Regions from separate parts of the Kitasatospora sp. NPDC036993 genome, predicted to be linked through region 2. Evidence: riboswitches for the same ligand, from Rfam matches in the RefSeq annotation. Region 2 holds a riboswitch; the other holds the start of a gene.
What was found. Region 2 has a riboswitch for S-adenosylmethionine ahead of thrC (threonine synthase). Riboswitches for the same ligand answer to the same signal wherever they lie in the genome.
Positions count from the first base shown of each region.

Region 1: it holds a riboswitch for S-adenosylmethionine, as region 2 does, so the genes downstream of both, ACZ7C5_RS24710 (aminotransferase class V-fold PLP-dependent enzyme) here and thrC (threonine synthase) in region 2, are expected to answer to the same signal.

Region 1 covers NZ_JBVJRP010000011.1:252,238-259,227, forward strand. Annotated here, with positions in the region: gene ACZ7C5_RS24705 (Lrp/AsnC family transcriptional regulator) at 1-100, shown strand, start outside; gene ACZ7C5_RS24710 (aminotransferase class V-fold PLP-dependent enzyme) at 128-1,507, opposite strand; SAM riboswitch class IV at 1,560-1,678, opposite strand; gene trpD (anthranilate phosphoribosyltransferase) at 1,787-2,863, opposite strand; gene ACZ7C5_RS24720 (response regulator) at 2,976-3,401, opposite strand; gene ctaE (aa3-type cytochrome oxidase subunit III) at 3,799-4,419, shown strand; gene qcrC (cytochrome bc1 complex diheme cytochrome c subunit) at 4,607-5,416, shown strand; gene qcrA (cytochrome bc1 complex Rieske iron-sulfur subunit) at 5,425-6,477, shown strand; gene qcrB (cytochrome bc1 complex cytochrome b subunit) at 6,474-6,990, shown strand, end outside.
Region 2 covers NZ_JBVJRP010000013.1:153,182-160,171, reverse strand. Annotated here, with positions in the region: gene otsB (trehalose-phosphatase) at 1-733, shown strand, start outside; gene ACZ7C5_RS26995 (alpha,alpha-trehalose-phosphate synthase (UDP-forming)) at 720-2,231, opposite strand; gene ACZ7C5_RS26990 (glucosyl-3-phosphoglycerate synthase) at 2,270-3,334, opposite strand; SAM riboswitch class I at 3,446-3,581, shown strand; gene thrC (threonine synthase) at 3,599-4,906, shown strand; gene ACZ7C5_RS26980 (MoaD/ThiS family protein) at 4,942-5,220, shown strand; gene ACZ7C5_RS26975 (cold-shock protein) at 5,757-5,963, shown strand; gene groL (chaperonin GroEL) at 6,287-6,990, shown strand, end outside.

The sequences.
Region 1 (6,990 bases), on a different contig from region 2:
CAAGGTCCCGGGCGTGGCCGACACCGAGACCCAGATCGCCTTCCGCACCTACTCCCAGCACGACCTGGAAGCCGCCTTCGCCCTCGGCCTGGACGAGTAGCGGGGCGCGGGGTCTCTCCTTCGGGGCTCAGCCCTCCCGACGCGCCCTGTCGATCTGCACGGTCGCGACGCAACGCCCGCCCTCGTTGCGGTAGTTCCAGCTCGCGCCGTCCGTGACCAGCTCCCGGACGGCCGTCAGGAAGCGGTCGACGTGCTCGTCCGGCGTCCCGGCGCCGAAGCTCACCCGGATCGCGTTCAGGCTGCGCTCGCCCGGCAGCGAGGGCTCCGGCGCACCGCACTCCGACGGGGCCACGTCCTCGTCCCCGAGCAGGGTGCGCACCAGCGGGTGGGCGCAGAACAGGCCGTCGCGCACCCCGATGCCGTACTCGGCGGACAGCGCGGCCGAGAAGTGCGAGCTGTTCCAGCCCTGGACGACGAAGGACAGCACGCCCACCCGGGCCGAGCCCTCGCCGAACAGGTTGAGCACCTTGACCTGCGGGATCTCCGCCAGCCCCGCCGTGAGCCGGGCGACCAGCCGCTCCTCGCGGGCCTCCAGCGCGTCGAAGCCGGCCTCGGTCAGCGCCCGGCAGGCCGAGGCGATCGCGTAGGCGCCGATGACGTTCGGCGAGCCGGCCTCGTGCCGGGCCGGACCGGTGTGCCACTGCACGGCCACCGAGCCGTCGGTCTCCCTGGCCACCGTCCTGGTCGCCCCGCCGCCGGCCAGGTACGGCTCGGCCGCGTCCAGCCAGTCCGCCCGGCCGGCCAGCACGCCGGCGCCGAACGGCGCGTAGATCTTGTGGCCGGAGAAGGCGATCCAGTCGACGTCCAGCTCGCGCACCGAGACCCGGTGGTGCGGTGCCAGCTGGGCGGCGTCCAGCACCACCCGGGCGCCGTGCCGGTGGGCGGTCGCGGTCAGCTCGGCGACCGGCCACAGCTCGCCGGTCACGTTGGAGGCGCCGGTGACGCAGAGCAGCTTGGGGCCCTCGGGCGCCTCGGCGAGCGCGGCGTCCAGCGCGGCCACCGCCTCGGCCCGCGAACGCGGCGCGCGCAGGTAGGTGACGCCCAGTCCGGCGTGCGCCCAGGGCAGCAGCGAGGCGTGGTGCTCGGTCTCGAAGGCGAACACCCGGGTGCCGGCCGGAACGGCGGCGGCCAGCAGGTTGAGCGAGTCGGTGGTGGCCCGGGTGAAGACCACCTGGTCGCCCTCGCGCAGGTCGAGGAACTCGCCGACGGTGCGGCGGCTCTGCTCGAACAGGTCGGTGGACAGCTGCGAGAGGTACCCGGCCCCGCGGTGCACGCTGCCGTAGTACGGCGCGTAGGCGGCGACGTCGTCCCACACCCGCTGGAGGGCCGGCGAGCTGGCCGCGTAGTCGAGCGCCGCGTAGCCGACCTTCTCACCACTGGCGAGCGGGACCTGGACGTCGGAGCCGAGGACGGCGAGCGGGGCGCAGATTTCGGTGGCCAGGGACATGAGAACGCACTCCTTGGGGGGTATGGGACCCCCGGGAGTGCTAGTCGTCGGGTGTCCGCGCTTGCCGCACGGACGGTTTGCCGTGACGACCCGGTCCTCACCCAGGGCACCCCGCCACGGACGGAGGGTTGCCGGACAGCAAGCTGGGGCTTCGCGCTGTCACTCATGACCTGGCGAAGACTCTAGGCCGCGTCCAGCGGTCGGTCAAACGGACATCCAGCATCCGGACAGCACCGGAGCCCGGGCCGGTGCGCCGGCCCGGGCTCCCCAACTGCCGTCTCAGATCCGGCTGGTGGCCTCCGACCAGCGCCGCAGCAGGTCCTGCGCGGCACCGGAGTCGATCGCCTTCGCCGCCCGCGCCATGCCCGCCGCCAGCTGCTCGGGGAGCGGCGCGTCGCCCAGGTCGACCGCGACCAGCGCCGCCGCCGTGTTCAGCAGGACGGCGTCCCGCACCGGCCCGTGCTCCCCCGCCAGCACCCGCCGCGCGACCTCGGCGTTGTACGAGGCGTCCGCCCCGCGCAGCGCCTCGATGCCGACCAGCTCGATGCCGACGTCCCGCGGGTCGAAGGAGGTCTCGGTGACCACCCCGTCGCGCACCACCCACACCTGCGAGGTGGTGGTGATGGTCAGCTCGTCCAGCCCGTCGTCGCCGCGGAAGACCAGTGCCGTCGCGCCCCGCCCGGCCAGCACCCCGGCGATCAGCCCGGCCAGCCGGGTGTCGAAGCAGCCGATGGCGTGGGCCTTGACCTTGGCCGGATTGGTCAGCGGACCGAGGATGTTGAAGGCGGTCGGCACCCCGAGGTCGCGCCGGGCGGTGGCGGCGTGCCGCATCGAGGGGTGGAACTTCGCCGCGAAACAGAAGGTGAGCCCGACCTCCTCGGCCACCTCGGCCACCCGCCGGGCGGACAGGTCCAGCGCCACCCCGAGCTTCTCCAGCACGTCCGAGGAGCCGCTGGTGGACGAGGCCGACCGGTTGCCGTGCTTGACCACCTTGGCGCCGGCGGCCGCCGCGACGATCGCCGACATGGTGGAGATGTTGACGGTCTTCGCCCGGTCGCCACCGGTGCCGACGATGTCCACCGCGGGACCGGGGATCTCCAGCGGCTCGGCGTGCTCGTACATCGCGTCGACCAGGCCGGCGATCTCGTCGACCGACTCGCCCTTGGCCCGCAGCGCGATCATGAACCCGGCCACCTGGACGGGGGACGCCTCGCCGCTCATGATCCGGTCCATCGCCCACGCGGTGGACGAACGGTCGAGGTCCTCCCCCTGCAACAGCGCCGCCAGGAGGTCCGGCCAGGTGCGGACCACCTGCACGGGGTCGCTACCGCCGTTCGCAGGGTTCACGTTCACCATGGCTGACTCCACTGTTGTCGGTTCCCCGCGCGGGGGGACGTCCGTACGGATGGAGCCAGCCTATCGAGCGGAGCCGCCGCGACGGCCGCTCTTCTCGCCCACCGGACGTCGGTCAGCGGACGGCCGGAGTCCGCTTCGCCAGCCGCGCCCGCAGCAGGGTGGCGGCCGCCCCGGCCAGCGCCACCGGGTCCACCGGGTGGGAGATGGCGGCGTCGGCCCGGCTCCAGGCGGCGAGCCAGGAGTCCTGCGGCCGGCCGATCAGCACCAGCACCGGCGGGCAGCCGTAGATCTCGTCCTTCAGCTGCCGCCCGAGGCCCAGCCCGCCGGCCGGCACCGCCTCGCCGTCCAGCACGCAGAGGTCGACGCCCCCCTTCTCCAGTGCCTTGAGCACCGCGGGGGTGGTCGCGCACTCCAGGTAGGACAGTTCCGGAAGATCCTCGGCGGGCCGGCGGCCGAGCGCCGTCAGCACCTGCTCACGGGTGTTGCGGTCGTCGCTGTAGACGAGGACGGTGAGCGTCTCATCGGTCGTGTACGCCATGGACCCTGCTCCCTCAAGTGTGATCCGGACCACGTTCGCCTGATCCGGATGCTACTCCCGATCACCCTCCGCCGAGTCCCCCTCGCGCACGTTCCTCGCCAACCCGCCGCGCCCCCGGCTCACCCGCCCGGAGGACGGCCCGTCACCCGACCCCGGCCAGTCCACCCGTACGGCCGACCCGGAGCCCCTCCCCCCTACCTCCTGCGGCTACTCCGACCGTGCAACGGCGCGCCGGGCAAGGGGGTCTCGGGCTCCTCCGAGGAACCATCAGAAAAGGGACACGCCGCTGCTCAGTCCCCGTCCGGGCCCCCCACCGGCCTCCAAGCGGGCATACCGCACGCACCGGACACTCCGAGGGACACCCCCCGGCGTGAAGACGGAATAAGGGACCGACATAATGTCCGTCGTGGCGACAGCAACAGCAGTAGAAACCGGGCACGCGCACGGATCGGTCAACCGGCCGAACATGGTCAGCGTCGGAACGATCGTCTGGCTCAGTTCCGAGTTGATGTTCTTCGCGGCCCTCTTCGCGATGTACTTCACGCTCCGCTCCGTCAAGGGGCCGGAGTTCTGGACCGAGAAGGCCCACGCCCTCAACGTGCCCTTCTCCTCGGTCAACACCACGATCCTGGTGCTCTCCTCGCTCACCTGTCAGCTCGGCGTGTTCGCGGCCGAGCGTGGTGACGTGAAGAAGCTCCGTGCGTGGTTCATCCTCACGTTCGCCATGGGCGCGGTCTTCATCGGCGGTCAGGTCTTCGAGTACACCGAGCTGGTCAAGAAGGACGGCCTCTCGCTGTCCTCCGACCCGTACGGCACGGTGTTCTACCTGACCACCGGCTTCCACGGGCTGCACGTGACGGGTGGTCTGATCGCCTTCCTGCTGGTCCTGGGACGGACGTACGCAGCCAAGCGCTTCACGCACGAGCAGGCCACCGCCGCGATCGTCGTGTCGTACTACTGGCACTTCGTCGACGTCGTGTGGATCGGCCTGTTCGCGACCATCTACCTGATCAAGTAACCAGCTGATCAGGTCGCTGGCCACCGGCTGCGGCCCCCGCCCTCACCGGCGACGGGCCGCTTCTGCCGGTGCCGACGCTCCCACCGACCGACCGCGCGCGCAGCCCTAGACAGGCAGCCTCGTGCCGGCCAGACCGGCCGCCGGGTGCACCCACCAGTCGACCAGATCCTGACACCGGGGTTATTCCGTGAAAAAGCTCTCCGCACGACGGCGCCACCCATTGGCGGCGCTGGTCGTCCTACTTCTCGCCCTGGCGGCAACCGGGGGGCTGTACGCCGCGTTCGCGCCCGCCGACAAGGCGCAGGCCGACGTCGCCGCGCAGTCGCTCGCGATCGATGAGGGCAAGAAGCTCTTCGCCGTGGGCTGCTCCTCCTGCCACGGCCTGGACGGCCAGGGCAGCAGTGACGGTCCGAACCTGGTCGGCGTCGGCTCCGCCGCTGTCGACTTCCAGGTCGGCACCGGCCGCATGCCGGCCCAGCAGCCCGGCGCCCAGGTCCCGCGCAAGAAGAACATCTACTCGCAGGCCGAGATCGACCAGCTCGCCGCCTACGTCGCCTCCCTCGGTCCCGGCCCGGTGACCCCCAAGGAGGAGCAGTACACCTCGACCAACCCCGAGGACCTCGCCAAGGGTGGCGAGCTGTTCCGCACCAACTGTGCCCAGTGCCACAACTTCGCCGGCCAGGGTGGTGCCCTGACCAAGGGCAAGTACGCCCCGTCGCTCGAGGGCGTGGACGCCAAGCACATCTACGAGGCCATGCAGACCGGCCCGCAGAACATGCCGTCGTTCCCGGACACCACCATGCCCGAGGAGCAGAAGAAGCAGATCGTGGCCTTCGTCCGCCACACCACCAACGATGAGCCCAACCCCGGTGGTCTCACCCTGGGCAGCCTCGGTCCGGTGACCGAGGGCCTGTTCGGCTGGATCTTCGGGCTCGGCACGCTCATCGCGGTCGCGATCTGGGTCGCCGCCCACACCACCAAGGCCAAGAAGTCATGAGCCACGACATGTCAGAAGAGAAGCTTCCGGAGCCGCACGGCTCCGCCGGCGAGGTGGCCGACCACGGCCACCCGTTCGCCGACCCGGGCCTGCCGGCCCACGAGCCGCGTCGCACCGACATCGACGAGCGGGCCGCCAAGCGGGCCGAGCGTCAGGTCTCGCTGATGTTCGTGATCTCGATGCTCGCCACCGTCGCGTTCATCGCCTCGTTCGTGGCCATCGACGCGGACCGGATCGTCTACATCTTCCCGCTCGGTCATGTCAGCGCGCTGAACTTCGCGCTCGGCCTGACCCTGGGCGTCGCGCTGTTCATGATCGGCGCGGGTGCGGTCCACTGGGCCCGCACCCTGATGTCGGACGTCGAGCTGCCGGCCGAGCGTCACCCGATCGAGGCCTCCGAGGAGGTCCGCGCCGACGTCATCGAGCAGTTCAAGACCGGTGCCGCCGAGTCCGGCTTCGGTCGCCGCAAGATGATCCGCAACACCCTGATCGGCTCCATGGCGCTGGTCCCGCTCTCCGGCGTGGTCCTGCTCCGTGACCTCGGCCCGCTTCCCGAGAAGAAGCTCATGGAGACCGGCTGGAAGGAGGCGACCGAGAGCAAGCCGCTGCCGCTCGTCAACATGAACACCATGCAGCCGATGAAGCCCGAGGACATCATCGTCGGCTCGCTCACGTTCGCCATGCCGGAGGGCCTGTCCACGCACAGCGAGGACTTCCAGCAGCGGATCGCCAAGGACGCCCTGATGCTGGTCCGCATCGCGCCCGACGACATCAAGGACGAGAAGTCCAAGGACCTGGGCTTCGAGGGCATCCTCGCCTACTCCAAGATCTGCACCCACGTCGGCTGCCCGATCAGCCTGTACGAGCAGCAGACCCACCACGCGCTCTGCCCCTGCCACCAGTCGACCTTCGACCTGGCGGACGGCGCTCGCGTCATCTTCGGCCCGGCCGGCCACCCCCTGCCGCAGCTGAAGATCACCACTGACGAGAAGGGCAACCTGGTCGCCACCGGCGACTTCGCTGAGCCCGTCGGCCCGAGCTACTGGGAGCGTGCTCGATGAGTAGCGCGAGCAGCACCACGACCGGTGCCGCCAAGCCCTCCAGCACGCGTGACAAGCCCGCCAACAAGTGGGAAGCCGCCGCTGACTGGACGGACGGCCGGCTGGGGATCTACTCCCTCGCCAAGGCCAACCTGCGGAAGATCTTCCCGGACCACTGGTCCTTCATGCTGGGCGAGATCTGCCTCTACACGTTCGTCATCATCATCCTGACCGGTGTCTACCTGACGCTGTTCTTCAAGCCCTCGATGGCCGAGGTCATCTACGACGGCTCGTACGTGCCGCTCAAGGGCCTGCCGATGTCGGAGGCCTACGCCTCCACGGTGAACATCAGCTTCGAGGTCCGCGGCGGTCTGCTGATCCGCCAGATCCACCACTGGGCCGCCCTGGTCTTCGTGGCCGCGATGCTCGTGCACATGATGCGCGTGTTCTTCACCGGCGCGTTCCGCAAGCCCCGCGAGATCAACTGGGTCTTCGGCTTCCTGCTGCTGGTCCTGGGCATGTTCGACGGCTTCT
Region 2 (6,990 bases):
GACGCTGGCGCCGATCGTGGCGGATCCCGGGCAGGCGCGGGCCCATCCGGGGGTGGTGGGGGCGTTGCGGCGGTTGACCTCGGTGGTGGGGGCGGTGGTGGTGGTGACGGGGCGGCCGGCCGGGTTGGCGGTGGAGTACGGGGGGTTCGCGGGGCTGCCGGGGGTGGTGGTGCTGGGGCACTACGGGGCCGAGCGGTGGGAGGACGGGGAGCTGTCGGCGCCGGAGGTGCACCCGGGGGTCGCCGGGGTGCGGGCGGCGTTGCCCGAGGTGCTGGAGCGGGTGGGGGCGCCCGAGGGGACGTGGGTGGAGGACAAGGGGCGGTCGGTGGCGGTGCACACCCGGCGGGCGGCGGGGCCGGAGGAGGCGCTGGAGCTGCTGCGGGCGCCGGTGGGGGAGCTGGCGGCCGGGTACGGGCTGGTGGTGGAGCCCGGTCGGCTGGTGCTGGAGCTGCGGCCGCCGGGGGTGGACAAGGGGGCGGCGCTGACCGGGTTCCTGCGGGAGCGGGGGGCCCGTTCGGTGCTCTACGCCGGGGACGACCTGGGGGACGTGGCGGCCTTCGCCGCGGTGGAGAAGCTGCGCGGCGAGGGGGTGGCCGGGGTGCTGGTGTGCGCCGGCGCGGTGGGGGACGCGCCGGTGCGGGAGCTGGCCGACCGGGCGGACCTGGTGGTCGCCGGGCCGGAGGGCGTGGTGGAGCTGTTGGAGGCCCTGGGGGAGGCGCTCACAGGGCGTTGAGCTGGTCCAGGAACCACTGCTGCGGGGGGAGCGCGGTGGCCGCCTCGGCGAGGCGCTTGGTGCGGCCGGCGCGCTCCTCCGGGCTCATGGTGAGGCCGGTGTGGAGGGCCTCCGCGGTGGCGATGACGTCGTAGGGGTTGACGGTGAGGGCGTCGTCCTTGAGTTCGGCGTGGGCGCCGGCCTCGCGGGAGAGGACGAGGGCGCAGCCGTGGTCGGAGACCACGGGCACCTCCTTGGCGACCAGGTTCATGCCGTCGCGGATGGGGTTGACCAGGGCGACGTCGGCCAGCCGGTAGGCGGCGAGGGAGCGCGGGAAGTCGTCGTCGACGTGCAGGATCAGCGGCCGCCAGGTGGGGGTGGCGAACTCCTCGTCGATGGCGGCCGCGAGGTCCTGGACGGCGGCGGTGTAGTTCCGGTACTCGGCGAGGTCGGTGCGGGACGGGTAGGCGAAGGCGATGTGCACCACCCGGTCGTGCCACTCGGGGCGGGTGCGGAGCAGGTGCCGGTACGCCTGGAGGCCGCGGACGATGTTCTTGCTCAGTTCGGTGCGGTCGACCCGGACGATGGTGCGGCGGTCGCCGACGGCCTCGCGGAGCGCGGCGAGGCGCTCGTCGACGTCGGGGCGGTGGGCGCGTTCGCGCAGGAAGTCGGCGTCGGCCCCGAGGGCGTGGACGCCGAGGCGTGTAGTTCGCCGAGTGGGGGTCCCCCCGGCCGAAGGCTGGGGGCGTGTGGTGCGGCCTTCGAAGGTGACGGTGAGCGCGTCGTGGTCGACGGTCGCCCCGAGGAGGTCCTCGCAGCAGGCGGCGAAGGCGCGGGCCCAGCGGTGGGTCAGGAAGCCGGCCCGGTCGGCGCCCAGGATGCCGGTCAGGACGGCCCTGCCGACGTCGTCGGGCAGCATCCGGTAGTACTCGGGCGGCGCCCAGGGGGTGTGCGAGAAGTGGCCGGTGCGCAGGTCGGGGCGGGCCTCCCGGAGCAGGGCCGGGACCAGCGAGAGGTGGTAGTCCTGGACGAGGACGGCGGCGCCCGGGGCGGCTTCGGCGGCCAGGGCTTCGGCGAAGGCCTCGTTGTAGGCCAGGTAGGCGGCCCACTCGGTGCGGAACCCGGCGTCGAAGGCGGGCGCGGTGGGGGTCGCGTAGAGCAGGTGGTGGACGAACCAGAGGGTGGAGTTGGCGACGCCGTTGTAGGCGCGGGCGAAGGTGCGGGGGTCGATGTCCAGCATGCGTACGGCCTGGCCGCCGACGTCGTGGCCGGCCAGGTCGAGGCGGCCGTGGGGGGCCTCGGCGGCGGCTCTGCGGTCGGAGTCGTTGAGGGCGGCGCAGACCCAGACGGCGTTCGGGTCCTCGATGGCGGAGAGGCCGGATACCAGGCCGCCGCCGCCGCGTCGCAGGGTCAGCGTGCCGTCGTCGGAGGTGCTGAAGGACACCGGTCCCCGGTTGGAGGCCACCAGGACGGGGGCGGTGCCGGTCGCACTCGAACGGTTGGTCGTGAGATCGCCCATGGTTGGGATGTTGCCGGGGGTGTGGGGTGGCAAACGTGTCAGTGCCGAGTGGCGTACTCGGGGACGGTGTGCATCGGGGGCCGTTCCAGGGCGGTGATCTCGTAGGTGCGGGGCGTGAAGATGGGGGTCCCCCCGGCCGAAGGCTGGGAGAGGGTCTCCGGGGCGCGGGTGAACTGGGTGAGGTGGGGGCGGACGAGGTCGGCGGAGGCCTTGAGGCGGTGGGCGCGGTCGAGGCGTTCGAGGGCGGTCCGGTAGATGGTGGCGGCCATCCGGCCGAGGGCCTGGCCGTCCTGGTGGCGGTGGTGCCGGACGCCGACGTCCACCTGGGCCAGGGCGTCCAGGCCGGCCAGTTCCAGGGCGTCGACCAGGAGGCCGAGTTCGACGCCGTAGCCGGTGGGGAAGGGCAGCCGTTCGAGCAGCGGGCGGCGGGCCGCGTACTCGCCGCCGAGCGGCTGGACGAAGCCGGCCAGCTCCGGCCAGTGGAGGTTGAGCAGGGGGCGGGCGACGAGTTCGGTGACCCGGCCGCCGCCGGCGGGCAGGACGGCGCCCTCCGACTCCAGGGGGCGGTCGTACATGGCCTTGACCAGCTGGATGGACTCGTCGGTCAGCAGCGGGCCGACGATGCCGGAGACGAGCGCCGGGTCGAACTCGCGCAGGTCGGCGTCGACGAAGCAGACGATGTCGCCGCGGGTGACCAGCAGGGAGCGCCAGAGGACCTCGCCCTTGCCGGGGACGGCGGGCAGGCGGGGGAGGATCCGGTCGCGGTGTTCCACCCGGGCGCCGGCCTCGGCGGCGACGGCGGCGGTGGCGTCGGTCGAGCCGGAGTCCACGACGACGAGCTCGTCGACCAGCGGGAGGCGTTCCATCAGCTCGCGGCGGATGATGCGGACGATGTCGCCGACGGTGGCCTCCTCGTCCAGGGCGGGGAGGACGACGCTGACGGTGCGGCCGGTGCGCTCCTTGGCCGCGAGGAGGGTGTGGACCGGCCGGTCGGCCGCGCTCCAGGAGCGGCGGTGCAGCCAGGACGCCGCCTGCGGGAGGAGCTCGGAGGTCGGTTCGGCGGGCACGGAGGTCTCCTCGGCGAGTCGGGTGGGACGGGTCATCTCGCTTGGCGGACGGTCCCGTTCGGAGTTGACGCCTTCGGATACAGTCTTCGTACAGCGGTCGGACCTTTGCACGCCGGGGTCGCCGCCGAGCACCACCACAATTTCACAAGCTCATCCAGAGGGACTGAGGGAACGGCCCGTTGACGTCCCGGCAACCTTCTCGCCCGGCCGTCCTCGACGGCCCCCGGCGGGACAGGTGCCAATTCCGTCCCGTGCCGCGACCGCGCCACGGGGAAGATGAGGAGAGAGGCCTCCGCCACCATGGCTATCGACATCGCCGCACCCTCCCCCAGCCGTCGGCCGGGGGGACCCCCATCCGTCGACCTCGGCCCCGCCGCCGCCCTGTCCTGTCGGGAGTGCGGCACCCGCTTCCCGCTCGGCCCCAGCTTCGCCTGCCTGGAGTGCTTCGGCCCGCTGGAGATCGCCTACGAGTTCGGCGGTGAGGCCGCCGAGGAGCTGCGCAAGCGGATCGAGGCCGGCCCGGCGTCGATCTGGCGCTACGCGCCGTTGCTGCCGGTCCCGGCCGACGTCGCCTCCAAGCCGAACCTGAACCCGGGGTGGACCCCGCTGGTGAAGGCGGACAACCTGGGCCGCGAGCTCGGTTTCACCGCCCAGCTGCACATCAAGGACGACTCCGGGAACCCGACCCACTCGTTCAAGGACCGCGTGGTGGCCTGTGCCATCGAGGCGGCCAGGGCGTTCGGGTACACCACGCTGTCCTGCTCCTCCACAGGCAACCTGGCCGGTGCGGTGGGCGCGGCGGCGGCCAGGGCCGGTTTCAAGTCCTGCGTGTTCATCCCGCACGACCTGGAGCAGGGCAAGGTCGTCATGGCCGGGGTGTACGGCGGCGAGCTGGTCGGCATCGAGGGCAACTACGACGACGTGAACCGCTTCTGCTCGGAGCTGATCGGTGACTCGGCCGGCGAGGGCTGGGGCTTCGTCAACGTGAACCTGCGGCCGTACTACGGCGAGGGTTCCAAGACGCTGGCGTACGAGATCTGCGAGCAGCTCGGCTGGCGGCTGCCGGAGCAGATCGTGATCCCGATCGCCTCGGGCTCGCAGCTGACGAAGATCGACAAGGGCCTCCAGGAGCTGATCAGGCTCGGCCTGGTCGAGGACCGGCCGTACCGGATCTTCGGCGCCCAGGCCGAGGGCTGCTCGCCGGTGTCGGCCGCGTTCAAGGCCGGCCGGGACGTGATCAAGCCGGTGAAGCCGGACACCATCGCCAAGTCGCTGGCGATCGGCAACCCGGCTGACGGTCCGTACGTGCTGGACATCGCCCGCCGCACCGGTGGCGCGGTGGAGGACGTCACGGACGCGGAGGTCGTGGCGGCGATCCGGCTGCTGGCGCGCACCGAGGGCATCTTCGCCGAGACCGCGGGCGGGGTGACCGTCGGCGTGCTGAAGAAGCTGGTCGAGACCGGGCAGCTGGACCCGGCCAAGGAGACCGTCGCGATCAACACCGGTGACGGCCTGAAGACCCTGGACGCCGTCTCCGACGCCGGGATGACCGCCGTCATCCGCCCGACGCTGGACTCCTTCCGCGCCGCCGGCCTCGCGTCCCTCTGAACCACCCGTCAGGCCCCACCCCCGCAAGGAGAGTCATGAGCGCCAACGTCCGCATCCCCACCATCCTGCGCACCTACACCGGCGGCGCCGCCGAGGTGACCGCCGAGGGTGCCACCCTGGCCGAGGTCATCGCCGACCTGGAGAAGAACCACGCGGGCATCTCGGCCCGCATCCTGGACGACACCGGCAAGCTCCGCCGCTTCGTGAACGTCTACGTGAACGACGACGACGTGCGTTTCGCCGAGGGCCTGGCGACCGAGATCAAGGACGGCGCCGGCGTCTCGATCATCCCGGCGGTGGCCGGCGGCTGCTGAGCCGGCGCGAGCACCCGCGGTCGCCCGCGCGTACGGAATTCCGTTCTCCGTACGCGCGGGCGACCGCTTGCATTCCCGCGGGAATATTTCCGGTTCGAGTCGGAGTAGAGTGTGGCTCGGCTGGGAACAGGGTTTCCCTTTCGGCCCCCGCAGTGCTCGGCCCGGGGAGTCCGGCTGCTGGGCACGGACCGTAAAACATGTCAGGCGGATGTCAGAATTCCCGCAGGCATTTGAGTAATTCGTCCGCTATGTCCGGCGTGGAATGCGGAGATTATTCCGATTCAACCCGTCCTGTCCCCTGTCGCCTTGGCGGAATTACCGGTGGCTGGCCCTGTTGCAGAGGGCGTCGATCCGGATACATTCAGCGGCGGTCGACGCAATCACCCGCTCACCGGAGGCCGTTCGGTGTCCCGTGCGGAGGGTTGCGGCGTGCACGGCTGTGCCCAGGGGGGGTTCCCCGGGCCGGCCTTCAAACCAACCCGGGCCCGCTACCTGCGGGCGCGTGAAGGGCCAGCACAGCACTAGGGGAGTTCGGAATGGCTCAGGGCACCGTCAAGTGGTTCAACGCGGAGAAGGGCTACGGCTTCATCGCGGTCGACGGTGGTGCGGACGTCTTCGTCCACTACAGCGCGATCCAGATGGACGGCTACCGCACCCTCGAGGAGGGCCAGCGGGTCGAGTTCGAGATCTCCCAGGGACAGAAGGGCCCGCAGGCGGACATGGTTCGCGCCGCGGCGGAATGACCCCTTCCGACCCCAGGAGCTCGGCGCGGCCCTACGGCTGGTGACCACTCGCTTCTCGACGGGCCCGTGCGACGCGTGTCGTACGGGCCCGTCGGCGTTCCAGGACGGTCCCGTCGGCGGCTCGCGGATCATCGCCGGGGCTTGCACTCGACCACCCTGAGTGCTAATCATTGGCGTTAGCACTCACAGCGTGAGAGTGACAGCGGACCGGGTCGGTGAGGCCCCCGGGAGCGGTAGGGGAATGGACCCCCGCACACCAGGGCCGTCCGTCGCGGGCACCCCTTGGTCCGAGCAGTCGACCGTGTCCCGGAGGACCACTTCAGATGGCCAAGATCATCGCCTTTGATGAGGAAGCTCGCCGCGGCCTTGAGCGTGGCATGAACCAGCTCGCCGACGCCGTGAAGGTCACGCTCGGCCCCAAGGGCCGCAACGTCGTGCTGGAGAAGAAGTGGGGCGCCCCCACGATCACCAACGACGGTGTCTCCATCGCCAAGGAGATCGAGCTCGAGGACCCGTACGAGAAGATCGGTGCGGAGCTCGTCAAGGAGGTCGCCAAGAAGACGGACGACGTCGCGGGTGACGGCACCACCACCGCCACCGTGCTCGCCCAGGCCCTGGTTCGCGAGGGTCTGCGCAACGTCGCCGCCGGCGCCAACCCGATGGCCCTGAAGCGCGGCATCGAGAAGGCCGTCATCGCCGTCTCGGACCAGCTGCTGGCCCAGGCCAAGGACGTGGAGACCAAGGAGCAGATCGCCTCCACCGCCTCCATCTCCGCCGCTGACACCCAGATCGGCGAGCTGATCGCCGAGGCCATGGACAAGGTCGGCAAGGAAGGCGTCATCACCGTCGAGGAGAGCAACACCTTCGGTCTGGAGCTCGAGCTCACCGAGGGCATGCGCTTCGACAAGGGCTACATCTCGGCCTACTTCGCCACCGACCTGGAGCGCATGGAGACGAGCTTCGAGGACGCCTACATCCTCATCGCCAACTCCAAGATCAGCTCGGTCAAGGACCTGCTGCCGCTGCT